One region of the Streptomyces sp. 1222.5 genome, then DNA from elsewhere that is predicted to be linked to it. Evidence: riboswitches for the same ligand, from Rfam matches in the RefSeq annotation. Region 1 holds a riboswitch; each other region holds the start of a gene.
What was found. A riboswitch is a leader RNA that binds a small molecule or an ion and turns the genes downstream of it on or off. The one in region 1 is predicted to bind cobalamin.

Region 1 (4,857 bases):
GTTCGGCGCGTACACCGGATCGGTCGTGTTCCGGTACGCCATCGCCCCGTCCTTGGAGTACGTGTGGACGTCGACGACGGGGGCGTTCACCGGCAGCTGCTGGTAGTTGGCCCCGATGCGGTACCGGTGGGCGTCCGCGTACGAGAACAGCCGGGCCAGCAGCATGCGGTCCGGGCTCGGCCCGATACCGGGGACGAGGTTGTTCGGCTGGAAGGCCGCCTGCTCGATCTGGGCATGGTTGTCGGTGGGGTTGCGGTCCAGGGTCATGCGCCCGACCTGGATGAGCGGATAGTCGCCGTGCGGCCACACCTTGGTGAGGTCGAACGGGTTGAACCGGTAGGACGTGGCCTCCTCGTACGGCATGACCTGCACGTACAGGGTCCAGCTGGGGAAGTCGCCGTCCCGGATGTGCTCGAAGAGGTCACGGGTGTGGTAGTCCGTGTCGGCGGCGGCCATCTGGTCGGCCTCGTCCTGGGTGAAGCACTCGATGCCCTGGTCGGTCTTGAAGTGGTACTTCACCCAGAACCGCTCGCCGGCCGCGTTGATCCACATGTAGGTGTGCGAGGTGTAGCCGTTCATGTGGCGCCAGGTCCGCGGCACGCCCCGGTCCCCCATCAGCCAGGTGACCTGGTGCGCGGACTCCGGGGAGAGGGTCCAGAAGTCCCACTGCATGTCGTGGTCGCGCAGGTTGTTGTCGGCGCGGCGCTTCTGGGACCGGATGAAGTGCTGGAACTTCATCGGATCCTTGACGAAGAACACCGGCGTGTTGTTGCCGACCATGTCGTAGTTGCCCTCGCTGGTGTAGAACTTCACCGCGAAGCCGCGCGGGTCGCGCCAGGTGTCCGGGCTGCCGCGCTCACCCGCGACGGTCGAGAAGCGGGCGACCAGGTCGGTGCGCGTGCCGGGCTGGAAGACCGCCGCCCTGGTGTAGGCGCTGACGTCGTGGGTCACCTCGAAATGGCCGAAGGCGCCGCTTCCCTTGGCGTGCGGCTGGCGCTCGGGAATCCTCTCCCGGTTGAACTGCGCCATCTGCTCGATCAGATACGCGTCCTGGAGCAGGATCGGTCCTCCGGGGCCGACGGTGAGCGAGTGTTCGTCGCTCTCCACCGGTGCGCCCGAGTCGGAGGTGGTGGCGGGGCGGATCTCCGTCATGAGGCTGCCTTTCGTCGTGCGCCGACGGCGGCGCAGCGGCTCCTGGGCACCGGTCTACCGCCAGCGGGGGCGGCACTCGCCTCCTACCCGCGCACGCGCGGGGGCGGTCCCGGCCGGCACCGGGTTTCCCGAATCGCGTGACCCACGGGGAGCGGGCTAAACACCCTCGTCGTGTTGTACCGCGGGTCGCGGGACGAGGTGCCTGCCGTCTCGGGGCGGGTGTTAGGTTCGCGGCCGTACCGCCGGGCCGCTCCCGGTACCCGGCCCCGGCCCCGGCGCACGAACCCGGGACAGCAGCAGGAGGAACAAGCACGTGACCAGCCGCGTCACCCTCGTCTCGCCCGCGACGAGCCCGTCGATGCGGCGGGCCCGCTTCGACGACGGCGACTCGCTCGACGAGGCCGGGGCGGCCCGCGCCCGCTCCGCCGCCGGGTGCCTGCGCGCCCCCGGCCGGGTGCTGACCTCACCGAGCGTGCGCTGCCGGGAGACGGCCGAGGCGCTGGGCCTCGTCGGTGCGCGGGACTCGGCGCCGGCCGGTCTGGACGCGGGCCGCTGGCGAGGCCGCACCCTGGAGGAGGTCGGGGCCGCCGAGCCGGAGGCCGTGGGCCGCTGGCTCACCGACGCCGGATCCGCGCCCCACGGCGGCGAGTCGGTGCGGGAGCTGTGCGAGCGGGTCGGGCGGTGGCTGGACGCCGTACAGGGCACGGACGGCCGCACCCTCGCCGTGGTCGAGCCGGAGGTCGTGCGGGCCGCGGTCGTGCACGTCCTCGGTCTGCCTGCGGCCGCCTTCTGGCGGCTGGACGTGCCGCCGTTGACGGCGACGGAACTGAGCGGCCGGGCCGGACGGTGGAATCTGCGGCTCGGTCAGCCGCTGGCCGGACGGGACGCGGCCGCCGCCTCCTGAGCCGGGGCGGTCGCCATGGCTCAGGAGGCCGCCTACCCGGCGCCGGCGCGGCAGCGTCACCACCGCGCGGCGCGAACGCCCGTTCCGAAGGGGCGCCCGGTGTCCCGTGACCGTCAGTGCGGGGCGGGAACCGTCCGTCCGGAAGATGCCCTGGCCGGCCGGGGGTTCAGCTGCCGCTCGGCCAACTCGCCGAAGAGCAGACCGAATCCGACCCACAGGACGGTCTGGATGGCCAGGGTGGAGAGCCGGAACCGCCACAACAGGCGGGCCGGGAAGTGCGCGGGCAGCTCGTTGACGGCGGGCAGGAAGGCGTAGGCGAGCCCGATGACGACGACGAAGGCGGCCACCGCGACGACGGTCGCCCACCAGTTGCCCAGACGGGGCGCGAGACGCTTGCCGAGGATGGTGGCGCCCACCGCGAGGAGCACGCTGAGGGCCATCATCAGGAAGAACAGGGTGGTCCGCTTGCCGATGGTCTCGGGCTGACCGACGGACGGCGGGTTGGCCGGGTACTTCAGGAACGGCACGACGTACACGGCGACCAGCGCGCAGCCTGACAGCAGCAGCGCGGTCGCCCGCGGGCTGAAACGGCCGACACGGCCGAGCGCGAAGGAGTACGCGAGCGCGGCGATGCCGCCGAAGGCGACCCCGTAGACGAGAACGCCCGTGGCGAGGCCGGCGGTGGACTGCAGGGAGCGGGAGACGACTTCCATCTCGTGCTCGTGGGAGTGGGCGTCCTCGAAGGCGATCGCCTGGTCGACGCTCGGCTCACCGAGGAGGTAGGCCACGACGAGGGCGAGCACGCCGGCCACGAGGCCGGCGAGCATGCCCCGCACGAGGAGGTTTCTTACCGTTGCGGAGTTCATGGTGCGCGGCGTCCCTCGCGTCAGTGGCAGGGGAAGCCGAGCAGGTGGCGGGCATCGTGCACCCACTCGTGGACGTCGGTGCCGTTGAACACGGACGTGGCGCCCTGCTCGGCGCCGACGAAGTAGAGCAGGACAAGCATCAGGACGCCGAAGAAGACCGCCCAGGGGGCTATCGCCTTCAGCGGCAGCGTGGCGGGAACGGCGGGGGTGTCGGCAGTCGGCTGGGCGACGGTCTGCGCCATGGCAGGGCCTCCTCTGGGAGTTCGCGTCCCATCTCGGTGGTGCACAGGACGACGGCCACGGGTCTGACTCGGCGGACCACCCCGAGGGGTGCCCCGCATACAGTGGCGCGACCGTGCCGGATTCCCACCGGCTTCCGTCTCGCCGTCGTCGATATCGGACAGACCGTACCGCGAGACGCGTGCGCGGCCAAGACCGCGTCCACCGCCGTGATCTTCCTCTCGTGACGGCACGTCAGGTCCGGGTGCCACGGGGAAGCCGTGAGGCGGCCGCTCCGTCCGGCGGGTTTACGGCGCCACGGGGTCGCCGGCTCCCAGCTGCAGCCACCACACGTCGTCGCGGTCGCGGCTGAGCCCGAGCGTCTGCCGCCGGCCGTCGCCGAAGCGGAGTTCCACACCGGCCAGGTACGGTACGGCCGGGTCCCGCACGATCGCTTCGGCCGCTCCGCCGGCGTGCGCGCGGTAGCGGTCGATCAGGTCGCGCGCGGCCCGGTCGCGTCCGGTGTACCAGGGTGCGCCCAGGTCGGCCAGGCCGTCGGCGTCACCGGCCCTCAGTCGCTGGACGTACACCTCGAGGAGCAGTCGGGCCTCGTCCGCGACCTCCCCGGCGTCCGGATGGCCGGACTTCTCGGGACGCACGGTGAGGTGCACCGCCGGTCCGCCGCTCAGGGCGTACGGGGCGGGATCACGGACCAGCCACCAGGTGAGCACCGTCGTCGCCAGGACGGCCGGGGCCACGGCCGTCGCCCAGAGGTTTCGTCTTCTCATGCGGTGGATCCACACCTCACAGCAACCTGACCATGTACAGAGGATATCCGCACGAGTTCCGGTGTTCCTTCACAGATTGGCGCCCAGGTCGCCCGACGTCCCGCTGCTCTCGGCCCACTTGTCCACATCCGACCCGAACCGGGGGGCAGCGTTGGGTGCGAGAGCGTGGTACGCGGTCGTCTGCGTCTTCGCCGTGCTGACCGTCATGGTGTTGCCGCAGAGCGCCGCCGCCCGGCCGGGGGCCGGAACGTCACGGTCACCGGCGACGGGCACAGCTGGAAGCGCACGTCACTGCCCGCACAGCACCCCGACGGCGCCGGCGTCCTCAGCTTCGCCTGCGGCGCACCGCGGCACTGCGTCGCCGCCGGATACGACGGGGAGACACGCAAGATCTGGGTGAGCTGAGGGACTACTCCGGGAGCACCAGTCGGGCCGTCTCCCCCGGCCGTACTCCCACCGCCAGGTCCCGCAGGCGGAGGTCGATGGGGCCGCGGCCGGAGGCCGGTACGGCGATCTCCAGCAGGCCGCTGCGCAGGCGCAGGTGGACGCCCCAGTGGCCGTGGTAGCGGATGGCGAAGCCGTAGGAGGAGAGTTCGGGCAGCGGGACGGGGTCGAGGCGCAGGGCGCCGCCCCGGGTCTCCAGGCCGGTCAGCCCGCGCTGGACGAGGTCGAGCGTGCCGGCCATCGCGCCGAGGTGGATGCCCTCCCCGGTGGTGCCGCCCTGGAGGTCGGCGATGTCGCCGCGCAGCGCCTCCTGGACGAAGGCCCAGGCGTCGGTCCGGCGGGCCCGGGCCAGGATCCAGCCGAGGACCAGGCCGCTGAGGGTGGAGCCGTGACTGGTGCGGTGCAGGTAGTGGTCGACGGTCGCGGTCCAGGTCCGCTCGTCCAGCGGGTAGCCCAACCGGTCGAACAGGGACCGCAGTTCGGG
Region 2 (4,857 bases), 4.5 Mb from region 1:
CGACGGCCCACCGCCGGACCCGCCGTCCGGCCCGTGCTTCTCCGGTGCGGCGGCCGCGGGCTCGCGGTCCGCCGACACCTGTTCCCCGCACCCCTGGTGCGGATACCCGGCGATCGCGCACAACAGCGCGTTGGTGTCGTAGCGCAGGGGTCTGGCGACCGCGGCCACCGCGTCCGCGCTCGTCGCGTCCGGCGAGAGGCGGGCGCACGCGGTGCGGCGCGCGGGCGGCCGCTCGCCGGACGGGGCGTCGGCGGGCGTGCCGAAGTCGAGGACCAGCGCCACCCGCTTGGTGCCCGCCTTCGCGGGCGTTTCCGCGCAGATCGTGGTGAAGTCCGCCGTACCGCGCGGCCGGGTCGCGTCCGCGGAGTCCGCGCTCACGGCGAACCGGAAACCCTGGACCGCGCCGTCGTCCGGGCGCACCATCGACGGGCCCTGGGTGGCGTACGTCCAGTGGCCGCCGGAGCGCTCCCAGAACGACCAGTAGCGGTAGCCGGTGGCGTGGGCCGCGGTCGCGGGAAGCAGCAGGACGAGCGCGGCGACCAGCAGGGTCGCGGCACGGCGGACGGGGGTCACGGCCGGTTCTTCTTCCGGCCGCTGAGCAGGAAGCCGATGCCGATACCCGCCACGAGGCCGACGCCGACGATCCACCACACGCCGGTGTTCGAGTCGTCGTCGGACGCCTCGGCCTTCTTCCCGGCGGCCTTCTCCGCCTGCGGGGCCGGGCCCTGGGCGTTGAGGGAGCGGACCAGGCTGGTGCCGCCGAAGTCGTCCGGCTGCGCGCCCACCGCGTGCGCGGCGAGGATCAGCTGCGCGTACGCGGCCGGGCCGCTCTGCGCCGCCCACTGGGTGGCGTTCTTCTCCAGCCAGGCGTACACCTTCTTCGCCCGGTCGGTGCGGCCGTCCGCGGCGAGCGCGACGACCGCGTCCGCGGTGTTGCCGAAGTCGGGCTGGTCCTTGGCGCCGGGCAGGGTCGACTTCAGGTGACCGGTCTCGGCGACGGCCGATGCCAGGTAGGCGCCCGCGTTGTCCGCGAGCTGGGCCGGGGTGGGGTGGGCGGCCTTGACGCAGTCGTCCTTCGCGGGCGCCTTGCCCACCTCCGCGGCGAAGCCCTTGCCGAGCGAGCCCAGCAGGCCGGCCGCCGTCGCGTCCGCGTTGGCGAGCAGCTTGCCCTTCTTGTCCGGCTGGTAGGCGAGGGCGCCACCGCCGTCCTGGTCGCAGGGGACGGCCTGCGCGGCCAGCAGGTCGTAAGGGGTCCTGCTCCTGTTGTGCAGCTTCGCGACGTCCTGGCCGACCGCGGCGAACGCGCCGATGACGACGCTGGTGGAGTTGGTGTCGCTCGGGCCGCCCGGCGTGTACCCCCAGCCGCCGTCCTTGTTCTGCACGGTGGTCAGCCAGACCAGGGCCTTGCGGGTCTCGCGGTCGTGTCCGCCGACGGCGGCCAGGGCCTGCACGGCGGCCGCCGTGCTGTTGGTGTCCACCTGCGTCTTGTCGTCGCAGGCCTTGCCGGGCGCGGCACGGAAGGCGGCGAAGGAGCCGTTCGCGCACTGCTGCCCGGTGAGCCAGTCCACGGCCTTCGGGGTCGGCCGGTAGCCGAGGGTGCGCTGGGCGAGCAGCGTCAGCGACTGCCGCCACACGCCGTCGTACGTCGGGTCCGCCTTGCCGTACAGGCCGTCCGGCACCGCCACCTTGGGGGACGGGGACGCGTCGGCGGCCGTGGCGGGCGCGGCGGCGGCCAGCACGCCTATGGCGGCGAGAGCCGCGGCGCTGCGGCGAACGTTCATGGTCGGCGACTGCCTCTCCTGCGGGGAGCCTGCAGCGCACGGGAACACCCGGGCGGCTCGGCCCCGTGTACCTCGACGGTGCCGTGCGCGGCGGGCCGCCGACGCACGTGAGCCGGTCAACGTCCCGCCCGGGGCGGTCCGGCTCACCGCCCGCCGGGCGGCTCACGGTTGCGGGTCAGCGCCGGAATTGCACCGGCTTCCCCCCGTACGGGTGTGATGACGACTCCGCCACTTTACCGGCAGCCCCGCGCGGCCCGAGGGGTGGCCGTGGGCACACCGGCCCGGTGACCGGCGTCACGCTCTTGACGGGCTCGGGCCGTACGGCCGACGCGCACGGGATCGACGACGCGTGGGTGCCGCGCCGGGGACCGCGAGGGCCGGCCGGCGCGTCGTCGACCGGTCCGCCGCCGAGGACGGCCGAGGCGATCGGGTGTGGTGCACCCCGGGTGCCGCTCCCCCGTGACCGGCACCCGGGGCGGTCGCATCTCGCTCTCCGTGCCGTGATCCTCACCCACCGCTCCGGCAACTGTCAACGATTGCTGCCCCTTTGGGTAGGAAGCGCTGTCACCCCTGGTCGGTCACCGACCGACCCGGTAGCCTCGCGTCAGCCCGACACCGAACGGACGACAGCCCAGGGAGAACTCGGTGAGTGACGCGTACGCCGACCTGGCCGATGTCCTGCGCCGGCTCGGCGAGTTGACCGGCCGGCCGGGTCGGCTGCCGGAGGCCCTCGACGTGGCCGATCTGTCCCGCCGCACCGGAGTTCCCGTCGCCGTCGTCGCCGAACTCCTCGACGGCGGCCGGGCTCCCGAGACCATGCTGACCCAACGGGTGCGCCAGCGCCTCGACTTCATCCGCGAGAACCGGCGGAGGCCCGACGGAAAGCGGTACTCCCTGGGCGAGCTGGCCGCCATCGCCGGCACCAGCCGGCAGTGGCTGAGCGAGTGGCGCAAGAGCGGGATGCCGAGCCTCGCGCACACCGACCGGCTGCGCCGCTTCTTCGGCCTGCCCGCCGGGTTCTTCACCGCCGACGAACCGGAAGCGCTGCACGAGGCGCTGCAGCCCGTGCTGCAGAACCTGGAGGCCGAGGCCGACCCGCTGCTGCGGCTGCGCCAGAACGGACTGGTCCGGCTCGCCGCCCGCGCCCCGCAGATGAACGCCCACCAGCTCGCCACCCTCGCCGACCTGGCCGAGATGATCATCTCCGCGGAGCGGGTGGAGGACGCCGGGCGTACCTGACCCCGCGTCCAGGACGGGGGCGGGACGGTCCCGCCACGGCGCACGTCGCTCACACGGCCACGTACGCCACCGGCTCGCTCCCGGCGAGCGGTTCGGCCCGCCCCTGCTTCACCAGGCGGCGCAGATGGGACTCGGCCTCGGAGACGGCGATGTTCCGGGAGCCGTAGGGGATGTCGGCCCAGGGGCGGTTCCACTCCATGCGCTCCGCGAGCTGCCAGGGTGTGAGGGGCTCGCGGAGCAGCGCGAGCAGCCCGGCCAGCCGCTGCTCGTGGTGCTCGAGCAACTGCCGTACCCGGGCGGGCGCGTCGGTGAACGCGTACTGGTGGGCGGGGAGCACCTCGGCCGGGGTGAGCCGGCCCACCCGCTCCAGGGAGTCGAGGTAGTCGCCGAGCGGGTCGGTCACCGTGGCGTCGTCGGGGTCCTCGTACAGGCCGATGTGCGGGGTGATCTCCGGCAATAGGTGGTCGCCGCTGAACAGGCGCCCGCGACCCGCGCGTCGCGCGGGATGGTCCTCCTCCAGATGCAGGCAGACGTGGCCGGGGGTGTGTCCCGGGGTCCAGACGGCGCGCAGCCGGCGGCCGGGCAGGTCGAGGAGTTCGCCGGGCGCGACGTCCCGGTCCGGCAGGGCGGGGGAGAGACCGGGCAGGGTACGGCGGCCCCGGGCGGCCCGCAACGGGGCGATGTGCTCCTCGGGTGCCCCGGCCGCCGCGAGCTTGTCCGCCATGTACGCGTACCAGCGCTCGGGCCGGGTCTCCCGGGCCCGACGGACGATCGCCGCGTCGGCCTCGTGCATCGCCACCCAGGCGCCGGACGCCTCGCGCACTCGCGCGGACAGCCCGTGGTGGTCGGGGTGGTGATGGGTGACGACCACGCCGTACACCTCGGACACCGCCGTGCCGCAGGCCGCCAGGCCCGCCGCGAGCACGTCCCAGGACGCCGGATCGTCCCAGCCGGTGTCGACCAGCACCGGTCCCCGGCCGGTGTCCACGACGTACACCAGCGTGTGGCCGAGGGGGTTGTCAGGGATGGGGACCTGAAGGGACCGTACGCCCCCGCCGTGATCGAACGTCTTCGTCATCAGGCTCCTCCGCCCACCGCCCGCAGCCTTTCGATCCTGTTCACTATAACCAGACCTGACGCAACGTCAGTTAGGGGCGGCATAGGGGACGTGCGGGCGGGCACCCCGATTTGCGTCACGCTTTCGGCCCATTAGAGTGGAAACATCCCATATGGGCGTATCTGGGGAGAGCTCATGCAGCGAAGGACGATCAAGAGGGCCGCGGCCCTCAGCTCCGCTCTGGTGGCGACCGGTGTCGCCCTCATGCCGTTGAGCGTGCAGTCGGCGTTCGCGTCTCCGGCCCCGACGCAGGTGAGTTCCGCGGCGGTTGCTCCCGAGCAGAACCACTACCAGCAGGGCTTCCGGCAGGGCTTCCGTGACGGCTTCTCCGACGCGCGCTCCGACTGCGACCGCGACGGCTACGGCTCCGGCTACTCGTCCGGCCATGACTCCTCGTGGGCGCACGGTTACGTCGACGGCTACAACCGGGGCTACAGCTCGGCCTACAACCGGTACTGCGACTGAGTCCGCTTCACCGCGCGACGTTCGGGGCCGCACCGGCGGGTGATCCGCCGGTGCGGCCCCGGCCGGTGTCGGCCATTGCCCGCTGTAACTAGAACTGGTATCAGTTCTGAAACGGCGTCAGATACGCGCGGTGCGGCGGGAGGCAGTCGGCCATGACCGAGCTCGTGGAACACGGACAGCTGTTCATCGGCGGGGAGTTGACCGATCCCCTCGGCACGGACGTCATCGAGGTGGTCTCCCCGCACACCGAGGAGG
Region 3 (4,857 bases), 930 kb from region 1:
GCGCGGTGACCACGAGCCGCTCGCGCTCCTGGAGCGCGGCGGACTCGGCATCCTTCTCGCCACCGTCGGTCCCGTCGCGCCTGTCCGGTGCGGCGGGCTCGGGCAGCGCGGCCTCGTACCCCGCCCGCTGGACGGCCGTGACGAGGTCCTCCGCGGGGATGTCCGCGGGATGGCTGACCCGGGCGCGTCCGGTGGCGAGGTTGACGGTGGCCGTGACCCCGTCGAGCCCGGCCAGATTCTTCTCCACCCGGCGGACGCACGCGGCACACGTCATACCGCCGACCGTCAGATCCGTGACCACCAGCGGCGCCAGGGGTTCGGCCCCCATCACTCACCGCCGCCGTGCATGCCGGGCATGTCACCCGTGCCGCCTCCGCTGCCTCCGCCGCCTCCGGAGCCGTGCATGCCCGGCGCCACCGGCCCGGCGGCCGATCCCACGGCGTACGCCGCCGAGAAGACCAGCACCAGCAGCAACAGGAAGCCACAGAGCCTGGGCGGGGGCAGCAAGGTGCGGGGAACCGCGGCCGCTCTGCGGAAGGGGTGTCGGGACTCGGCCATGCTCGACCTTTCTGGTCGCTCGAACCGTCGTACGGCGCAAGAGATCGCAGCCGTACCGCTCCAGCAGTCGGACGGATCGGTGGCGGAGTTCCCGCACGGGACGATGGCGTAGGCCACATGGCGGACCCGTGCGGAGCTCGACGTCAGCCGGTGTCGGCGGAGCGGGTGTTCCAGCGTTCCTCGATCCTGGCCAGGCGCCAGTAGGCGATGGCGACCGCCCAGACGACCACGAACAGACCGACGATGACGTAGCCGACGCTGTCCAGGTCGAGCCCCGCGATCCAGCCGGTGACGCCGTCGCTCAGGCCGAGCTTGTCGTGCAGGACGCCGACCAGTTCGATGGTGCCGACGAAGAACGCGACGGCGATGGACAGGCCGGTGATCGTGAGGTTGTAGAACACCTTGCGGACGGGGTTCGAGAACGCCCACTGGTAGGCGAAGTTCATGAACGTGCCGTCGAGGGTGTCGAACAGGCTCATGCCGGCGGCGAACAGCAGGGGCAGGCACAGCACCGCGTACCAGGGCAGCCCGGCGGCGGCGCCGTTGCCGGCCAGCGCGAGGAGCAGGACCTCGGTCGTGGTGTCGAAGCCGATCCCGAAGAGGAAGCCGAGGGGGAACATCTGGCCCGGGCGGCGGATGGACCTGGTGAGCCGTCCCAGGATGCGGTTCATGAACCCGCGCGAGTCGAGGTGCGCCTCCAGCTCGGCCTCGTCGTACTGGCCGGCGCGCATGGCCCGGAAGACCCGCAGGATGCCGAACAGGGCCACGAGGTTGAGCGCGGCGATGAGGTACAGGAAGGACCCCGAGACCGTGGTGCCCACGGTGCCCAGGACCTGGTGGGTACGGGAGCCGTCGTTCATCAAGGTGCCGGCGAGCTTCGCACCGCCGGCGACCAGGGCGGCCATGGCGACCACGACGCTGGAGTGCCCGAGGGCGAACCAGAAGCCCACGGAGACGGGCCGCTTGCCGTCTGCCATCAGCTTGCGGGTGGTGTTGTCGATCGCGGCGATGTGGTCGGCGTCGAAGGCGTGCCGCATGCCGAGCGTGTAGGCGGTGACGCCCAGCCCGACCCCGAACGCCTTGGTGCCGACCTCGTAGTGATGCGGTATCACCAGCAGGAAGAGGATCCCGAAGGCGACCACGTGCAGTGCCACGATCACGGCCAGGAGTCCCGCGGTGCGGACGGTGTCCTCGCGACGCCAGCGGAAGGACGGTTCGGCGTCGGTTTCGGGCACGCCTTGGGACACGGTCATGCGGTCACGCTCCAGCACCTCGTGGATCAGCTTCGTGATGCCGTGGCCGGTCTCCTGGCTGACGGGTCGACGCGCCCGCCCCTGCCTTCCCGGCCGTGCGGCCAGTGGCATACGTGGGGCGGGAACTCCCCGATCACAGTGGCGAGGGCCGCTCCGGACTGAGCCCCTGAGGGCTGTCACCGGTCTTCCCGAACACCACGGCCCGCCCACCCTAGAAGGCCGAGGTCGTCGGCTGCAAGATTGCACAACTGCGCAGGTATGGAGCCGATCGTCCGGGGCTGCGATGATGGCGGCATGCATCTCGTCCCCGCGGACCGTGCCGGGCGGCGCACCATCGACGGCCACCGGGTCTGTGACGCCATCGCCGCCGTCGGCGAGCCCGAGCGGGTGCGCACCTGGGCCGACCGCTTCTCCCTGCTCTCCGATCCCGGGCGGCTGTCCCTGCTGCTCGCCGTCCACGAGGCCGGTCCCATCGCCGTCTCCGACCTGGCCGTGGCCACCGGAATGCGCGACACCACCGTCTCCCAGGCACTGCGCCTGCTGCGGGCCGCGGGAGTGGTCGAAGGCCGCAAGGACGGCCGGATCGTGCGCTACCACCTCGTCGACGGGCCGACGGCCGCGCTGCTGGAGCACTGCAAGTCCGCCGACACCGGCGACGTCCGCGTACGGCCCCACCGGTCCGAGGAGTAGGGCACCGAACGCGGCTGCGCACCGGGGAGCGACCGCGGTACCGCGCCGCGTCGGCATCCGGGCCGGTGTCGGCCGGAGCCCTCAGCCGCGGGCGCGGGCGTTGAGCCGGGCGGCCTGTCGCGTCAGGTGGTCGCGTTCCGCCAGGTTGGGAGCCTTGTGCGCCGCCTCGGCGTACAGGCGGGCGGCCGTCACCACATCCCCGTCGCGCTCGTGCAGGTACGCCGACACGGCCGAATGGCGGGGCAGCGACGCGTCCAGTTCCGCCAGCGCGGCGAGCCCGGCACGCGGGCCGTCCGCCTCGCCGACGGCGACGGCGCGGTTGAGCCGGACGACGGGGCTGTCGGTGAGGCGTACCAACTCGTCGTACCACTCGACGATCTGCACCCAGTCCGTGTCCTCCGCACGCTGCGCGTCCGCGTGCAGGGCGGCGACGGCCGCCTGGGCCTGGAACTCGCCCAGCCGGTCCCTCGACAGAGCCGCCTGCAAGAGGGTGATGCCCTCGGCGATCGCCTTCGTGTCCCAGCGGCCGCGGTCCTGCTCGGCGAGCGGCACCAGGCTGCCGTCCGGCCCGGTCCGGGCGGGCCGCCGGGCATGATGCAGCAGCATCAGCGCGAGCAGCCCCGCCACCTCCGGGTGGTCGATCCCGGCCGCGAGCTGCCGGGTGAGCCGGATCGCCTCCGCGGCGAGGTCGACATCACCGCCGTACCCCTCGTTGAAGATCAGGTACAGCACGCGCAACACGGTGGCGACGTCGCCCGGCCGGTCCAGCCGCACGCCCGAGACGGTGCGCTTGGCCCGGCTGATGCGCTGGGCCATGGTCGCCTCGGGCACCAGGTACGCCCGGGCGATCTGCCGGGTGGTCAGCCCGCCCACCGCGCGGAGCGTCAGTGCCACCGCCGACGACGGCGTGAGCGAGGGGTGTGCGCACAGGAAGTACAGCTGGAGCGTGTCGTCCACCGCGGGCGAGGGCGCCGGTGGCGGCTCCTGGTCGACACGGTCCTCCCGCCGGCGGCGGGCGGCATCCGCCCGCACCGCGTCGAGGTACCGGCGCCAGGCCACGGTCACCAGCCAGCCCTTCGCATCCCGCGGCGGATCGGCCGGCCACACGCGCACCGCTTCCAGCAGCGCGTCCTGTACGGCGTCCTCGGCCGCGGCGAAGTCCGCGCCCCGCGCCACCATGACGGCGAGCACGCCGGGCGTCAGACTTCGCAGCAGCACCTCGTCCACGGCCGGGTCACTCCGTGACGGTCGGCGGCTCGGCGAGGAACGGGCGCAGCTCCAGCCACTCGTGGATCGGCTCGCCGCCCGCGCCCGGCGCGGCCGACAGTTCGCCCGCCAGCTCGACCGCCCGCTCGTAGGTGTCGACGTCGATGACCATCCAGCCGGCGATCAGGTCCTTGGTCTCCGCGAACGGGCCGTCGGTGACCGGCGGGCGCCCCTCACCGTCGTACCGGACCCACGTCCCCTCCGGGGCCAGCGCCTGGCCGTCGACGAACTCCCCGGTCTTCTCCAGCCGCGCCGCGAAGTCGCGCATGTACTGCACGTGCGCCGTGATCTCGTCCTGCGTCCACTGGTCCACGGGCACGCAGTTGGCAGGGGCCGGCGCGCCCCGGTAGTGCTTCAGCAGCAGATACTTCGCCATGGTGACCTTCTCCTCGAATCTCGTGCGGCCCATTGTGGCCGCCTTCACCCCGGAGACGGAGCGGGTCACGCGATCTCGACATCGCCGCCGGAAGTTTTTCAAGCCGGGTGCGACGCCCTTGCCCGAACGGACTTCCCGCACGTCGGCTCGGCCGTGCCTCAGCCGCCCGGGCTGCCGGCCTCGGGGAGTCTGCGTGCCATGCGTTCGTCGTGCACGAACAGGGCCAGGCCGGCCGCCAGCACCACGCAGGCCGCCCACACCGCGTGCACACCCCATTGGAACGTCAGCCAGCCCCCGCCGAACGCCCCCGCGAGGAAGGCCAGCACGACGGCCGCGAAGTGGCGTGCCCGGCGCCGGGCGTCCGCGCTCCGGCCGACCACCGCTTCGTAGGCGTTCTGCATGGCCGAGCGGAGGTTCCCGGTCGTCATCGTGCTGTTGTAGACCGTGTCGACCAGGGTGCGGAAGGTGGACATCTGGACCGACGCCATGAACGCGATCAGGACCGTGACCAGGGCGTCCGGCGCGCTCGCGGGGATGAGTCCGACCACCGCCAGCACCACGCACTCCAGCACCATCGCCACGCAGGCCGGCCGGCGCAGGAACGCCGCCACCCTCGGCCGCCGCAGCGTTTCGGCGACCAGGACACCGGCGAGGAAGGCGACGACCGCCGGGAGGTGGCCCAGCGCCTCCCACCAGTGCCGCTGCGCGGCCGCC
Region 4 (4,857 bases), 5.1 Mb from region 1:
GCCCCACGCCTCGGTCATGGCGTCCCGCAGCTCCGGGTCCAGCTTCTCGAACCACGCCCGGTAGTCGGCCAGCGGAACCCGGGCGGGCGCTGCGGCCAGCTGGTCCTCCGTCAGCCACTCCACGTCGTGGCCGCCGGCCTCGATCAGCCGGTGGATCAGCTCGTCACCGTTGTCCGGGTACTCGGTGAGGCCGTACCCCGCCTCCCTGAGGGCGTCCAGGACGCGCACCGCCGACGCGGGCGTGTCCAGGCCGACCGCGTTGCCGACGCGCGAATGCTTGGTCGGGTACGCGGTGAAGACCAGGGCGATCCTCTTCTCCGCGTTCGGCTTGTGCTTCAACCGCGCGTGACGCAGGGCGATCCCGGCCACCCGCGCGGCCCGCTCCGGGTCGGCGACGTACACCGGGACGTCGTCGGGGCCCTGCTCCTTGAAGGAGAACGGCACGGTGACCAGCCGGCCGTCGAACTCCGGGATCGCCACCTGCATCGCCGCGTCCATGGGGGACAGGGCGGCGTCCGACTCCGCCCAGGCGGCCCGCGAGGAGGTGAGGCAGAGCCCCTGGAGGACGGGCACGTTCAGGTCGGCGAGGGCCCCGATGTCCCAGGCCTCCTCGTCACCGCCCGCCGACGCCTGAGAGGCGTGCGTGCCGCCTGCCGCGAGCACGGTCGCCACCAGCGCGTCCGCCCTGCCCAGCAGCTCGTACAGCCCGTCGTCCGCGCCGCGCAGCGAACCGCAGTACACGGGCAGCGCGTTGGCGCCCTTCGCCTCGATCGCCTCGCACAGCGTGTCCACGAAGCCGGTGTTGCCGCTCAGCTCGTGCGCCCGGTAGAAGAGCACGCCCACCGTCGGCCGGTCCGCGCGCAGTTCGTACGCCCCGTGCACGCCGTACTCCGGCATGCTGTGCGGGCCCTCGAAGCCCTCACCGGTCAGCAGCACCGTGTCCGACAGGAACCGGGACAGCTCCAGCAGGTTCGCCGGGCCGCCCTCGACCAGGTACTTCAGCGCCTCCGCCACCACACCGGCCGGCACGGACGACTCCGCCATCAGCTCGGCGTCCGGCACGGCCTCGCCACCCAGCAGCACGGTCGGCACGCCGGTCGCCTTCAGCGCGGCCAGCCCGTCCTCCCACGCGCGCTTGCCGCCCAGCAGCCGGACGACGGCGATGTCCGCGCCCTCGACCAGGCCCGGCAGTTCGGCGGCGACGTCGACCCGGGTGGGGTTGCCGATCCGGTACCCGGCGCCGCAGGCGCGGGCGGCCAGCAGGTCCGTGTCGGCGGTCGACAACAACAACACTGTGCTCATGCGGGCGCTCCCGGTGGAATGAAAGGCAGTCCTTGCGGCGCGCCCGACTCGATGAGCCGAAGGAGCGCGTCCGTGTCCGCGTGCTGTTCGATCAGATCGCCGAGCCGGTCGAGCTGCTCCTCGCGCAGCGCGGCGAAGGAAACGTCCGGCGCCGGTACGAAGCGGCGGCCCGCGGCGGCCGCCACCTCCCGCAGGAAGGCCCGCCGGAAACCGTCCGACTCCAGCGAACCGTGCCAGTGCGTGCCCCACGTCTGGCCGACCCGGCAGCCGTCCAGGAAGGGCTCGCCCCCGCCGACGGTGGCCACCCCGTGGTGGATCTCGTATCCCTCGACCGGTTCGCCGAGGGCCTCGCCGACCGGCCGGGTCAGCGTCTTCTCGCGGGCGAACCGCACCCGCACCGGCAGCAGTCCGAGCCCGGGGACCTCCCCGGCGCGCGACTCGACCTCGTCCTCGATGTGCTCGCCGAGGATCTGGAAGCCACCGCAGATGCCGAGGACCGGACGCCCCTCGGCGGCCCTCCTGGCGAGCGCCCGCGCGAGCCCGCGCTCCCGCAGCCACTGGAGCGCCCGTACGGTCCCGCGCGTGCCCGGGACCACCACGAGGTCGGCGTCCGCCAGCTCCTCCGGGCGGTCCACGAACCGCACCACGACACCCGGTTCGGCGGCGAGCGCGTCCACGTCGGTGAAGTTGGACATCAGTGGGATCGCGCACACGGCGACCCGCAGCACGTCCTCGCCGACCGGGGCAGCGACGGTGGACTCCCGGACCGTGCCGCGCAGCGAGACGCGCAGCCCGTCCTCCTCGTCGATGCCTAGGCCGTGCCGGTACGGCAGGACGCCGTAGGTGCGCCGCCCGGTGAGGCCGTGCAGCATGTCCAACCCCGGCTCCAGCAGGCTGACATCGCCCCGGAACTTGTTCACCAGGAACCCGGCGACCAACTGCTGGTCCTCGGGGGAGAGCAGGGCGACGGTGCCGAAGAAGGAGGCGAAGACGCCTCCCCGGTCGATGTCCCCCACCACCAGCACGGGCAGCCGGGCGCCCCGCGCGACGCCCATGTTGACGATGTCGGTCCGCCGCAGGTTGATCTCGGCCGGGCTGCCCGCCCCCTCACAGATCACCGCGTCATACGTGCCCCGCAACTCGGCCAGGCAGTCCAGCACCGTGCCCAGCAGCCGCTGCTGGCGCCCGCCGTGGTAGCCGCGCGCGCTCATCTCGCCCACCGGCCTGCCCAGCAGCACCACCTGGCTGCTCTGCTCGCCGCCCGGCTTCAGCAGCACCGGGTTCATCCGCGCGGTCGGCTCGATCCGGCACGCCTGCGCCTGCATGGCCTGCGCCCGCCCGATCTCCGCACCCTCACGGGTCACGAAGGAGTTGAGGGACATGTTCTGCGCCTTGAACGGCGCGACCTTCACCCCCTGGCGCACCAGCCACCGGCAGATCCCGGCCGTCACGACGCTCTTGCCGGCGTCGGAGGTGGTGCCGGCGACGAGGAGACCCCCGTTCACTTCCCACGTCCCTTCACGATTCGGCGCGCGGCGACGGTGAAGCCGAGCGCGAGCAGGCCGACGCGGCGGGAGAGCCGTACGGCCCGGTCGATGTCGGTGGCCCGGACGGCGCGCCCGGTCCGGCCGTTGAGCACCGGGCGGTGCTCGACCCGCCCGCCGTAGGAGAGCGTCCCGCCCAGGCGCACTCCGAGGGCGCCCGCGAACGAGGCCTCCACGGGCCCGGCGTTGGGGCTCGGATGCCGGTGCGCGTCGGCCTTCCAAGCGCGCAGGGCACCGCGCGGATCGGGGCCGGCCGCGGCGGCGAGTACGGCGGTCAGCCGCGCCCCCGGCCAGCCGGCGAGGTCGTCCAGGCGGGCGGAGGCCCAGCCGTAGCGCCGGTACCGGGGCGACTTGTGACCCACCATCGCGTCCAGGGTGTTGACCGCCCGGAAGCCGAGCAGTCCCGGCACTCCGGCGACGGCTCCCCACACCAGGGCGCCCACCACGGCGTCGGACGTGTTCTCGGCGACGGACTCGACCACGGCCCGGGCGATCCCGTCGGCGTCCAGGGCCTGCGGGTCCCGGCCGCACAGATGGGGCAGCCGCGCGCGGGCCGCGTCGACGTCCCCGGTCTTCAGGGCACGTCCGATGACGCGGGCCTCCCGGGCGAGCGAAGTCCCGCCGGCGACCGACCAGGTGGCGGCGGCGGTCAGCGCGGCGGAGGCGACGAAGGAGGGGCGTACGGCGCGTGCGGCCAGCGCGCCCAGGGCCACGGCGCCACCGGCGCACACGGTGGTGTGCAGCGTCCCCCAGCCGCGGTGGTCGTGCCACAACGCGCTCTCCACGGCCCCGGCCGCCCGTCCGAACGCGGCGACGGGATGCCCGCGGCGGGGATCGCCGAGGAGCAGGTCACCGAGAAGGCCGGCGGCGGCGCCGTACGCGTAGGAGCGATCGGCACCCATCGGCTCAGCCGGCCGTGGGCACAGGGGCAGGTCTGGTACTGGTCCTCGATCGGCAGCCGAGCATGGCGATACGTGTCCTCACTCAGGGTGTCCGCGCCCTGGTTCGACTGATCCGGCGGTGAGAGTTCCTGGCTCCCGGGGGTTCTTCCCCGGTCACAGTGGCGGGACCGCGCCGGATTCGCACCGGCTTCCTCTCTTGCCGCCGTACATGGCCTGGGCAGTCCACCACGCGCCCGGAAGGGCCGTCAACTTGCCTTTGACCTGCGTGGGGAGAGTGTGCCGATCCCCACATCGTGGGGCGGGCGAGCATGCCGAAGGCTCCCCTCCCGGGCGGGGAGGGGAGCCTCTGCGGTGCTCGTTCGCGTCCGCCGTGCGGCGGACGCCGGGTCAGGCCTTGGCGACGATGAGATACATGCCGTACGCCACCGCGGCCGCGCAGGCGGCGAAGCAGACGTACGCGCCGGTGACGGCGAGGGCGGCGGAGTCGCCCTGGGCCGCGGCCTGTTCGCGCCGGGCCAGGCCCTTGATACCGAGGGTGAACAGGGCCACCAGGCCCACCGTGACCACGAGGCTGACGCCGAAGACGGAGCCGAGGGCCGCCCAGTCGATCTTCATGGGGATGCTTCCTTCAGTAACCGGGGTGCCGGGGTCAGACGGTGGCGGCCGGCGGGGTGGCCGGGGCGGCGGCGGGGTCGGCGACCCGGCCCCGGCCGGTGGACTGGTGCGGGAAGGCGACGGCCGGGTCCTCGGCGACCGTGCCCGCGGGCGGCGGGATCACGGCGGCGATGGCGGTGGTCACCACGCCGGCCGGCTCCTCGGTCTCGGTGACGACGTTGGTGTGGTCGACGACCTCGCGGCGGGAGAGCTTCCAGATCGCGGCGCTGGCGGAGACCAGGAAGACCGCGACGACGGCGGTGCCCCAGTCACCCAGGTCCGTGACGGACTCGGCGCCCGCGCCGACCAGCGCGGCGGCCGGCAGGGTCAGCGCCCAGGCGACGAACATACGGGTCGCGGTGGACCAGCGGACCACACCGCCCTTGCGGCCCAGACCCGCACCCATCACCGAGCCGGAGACGACGTGGGTGGTGGAGAGGGAGAAGCCGAGGTGG

Region 2: linked by a shared signal. The riboswitch ahead of BLW57_RS26930 (prenyltransferase/squalene oxidase repeat-containing protein) and the one ahead of BLW57_RS06685 (CbtB domain-containing protein) in region 1 are both predicted to bind cobalamin.
Region 3: linked by a shared signal. The riboswitch ahead of BLW57_RS02625 (Nickel transporter NicT) and the one ahead of BLW57_RS06685 (CbtB domain-containing protein) in region 1 are both predicted to bind cobalamin.
Region 4: linked by a shared signal. The riboswitch ahead of BLW57_RS29735 (cobalamin biosynthesis protein) and the one ahead of BLW57_RS06685 (CbtB domain-containing protein) in region 1 are both predicted to bind cobalamin.

Annotation. Positions count from the first base shown of each region.
Region 1 covers NZ_FNSZ01000001.1:1,471,042-1,475,898, forward strand. Annotated here, with positions in the region: gene BLW57_RS06670 (catalase) at 1-1,152, opposite strand, end outside; gene BLW57_RS06675 (histidine phosphatase family protein) at 1,466-2,056, shown strand; gene BLW57_RS06680 (CbtA family protein) at 2,170-2,922, opposite strand; gene BLW57_RS06685 (CbtB domain-containing protein) at 2,943-3,164, opposite strand; cobalamin riboswitch at 3,201-3,346, opposite strand; gene BLW57_RS06690 (hypothetical protein) at 3,450-3,929, opposite strand; gene BLW57_RS06695 (hypothetical protein) at 3,999-4,202, opposite strand; gene BLW57_RS06700 (glycoside hydrolase family 65 protein) at 4,339-4,857, opposite strand, start outside.
Region 2 covers NZ_FNSZ01000001.1:5,974,996-5,979,852, forward strand. Annotated here, with positions in the region: gene BLW57_RS26925 (SCO2322 family protein) at 1-573, opposite strand, end outside; gene BLW57_RS26930 (prenyltransferase/squalene oxidase repeat-containing protein) at 570-1,781, opposite strand; cobalamin riboswitch at 1,896-2,024, opposite strand; gene BLW57_RS26935 (transcriptional regulator) at 2,427-3,020, shown strand; gene BLW57_RS26940 (MBL fold metallo-hydrolase) at 3,070-4,098, opposite strand; gene BLW57_RS26945 (FliH/SctL family protein) at 4,273-4,602, shown strand; gene BLW57_RS26950 (aldehyde dehydrogenase) at 4,755-4,857, shown strand, end outside.
Region 3 covers NZ_FNSZ01000001.1:540,384-545,240, forward strand. Annotated here, with positions in the region: gene BLW57_RS02615 (heavy metal translocating P-type ATPase) at 1-328, opposite strand, end outside; gene BLW57_RS02620 (hypothetical protein) at 328-558, opposite strand; gene BLW57_RS02625 (Nickel transporter NicT) at 702-1,811, opposite strand; cobalamin riboswitch at 1,838-2,026, opposite strand; gene BLW57_RS02630 (ArsR/SmtB family transcription factor) at 2,106-2,501, shown strand; gene BLW57_RS02635 (RNA polymerase sigma factor) at 2,583-3,728, opposite strand; gene BLW57_RS02640 (YciI family protein) at 3,736-4,143, opposite strand; gene BLW57_RS02645 (YoaK family protein) at 4,302-4,857, opposite strand, start outside.
Region 4 covers NZ_FNSZ01000001.1:6,579,636-6,584,492, forward strand. Annotated here, with positions in the region: gene cobN (cobaltochelatase subunit CobN) at 1-1,302, opposite strand, end outside; gene BLW57_RS29730 (cobyric acid synthase) at 1,299-2,807, opposite strand; gene BLW57_RS29735 (cobalamin biosynthesis protein) at 2,804-3,748, opposite strand; cobalamin riboswitch at 3,850-3,991, opposite strand; gene BLW57_RS29740 (hypothetical protein) at 4,136-4,363, opposite strand; gene BLW57_RS29745 (inorganic phosphate transporter) at 4,398-4,857, opposite strand, start outside.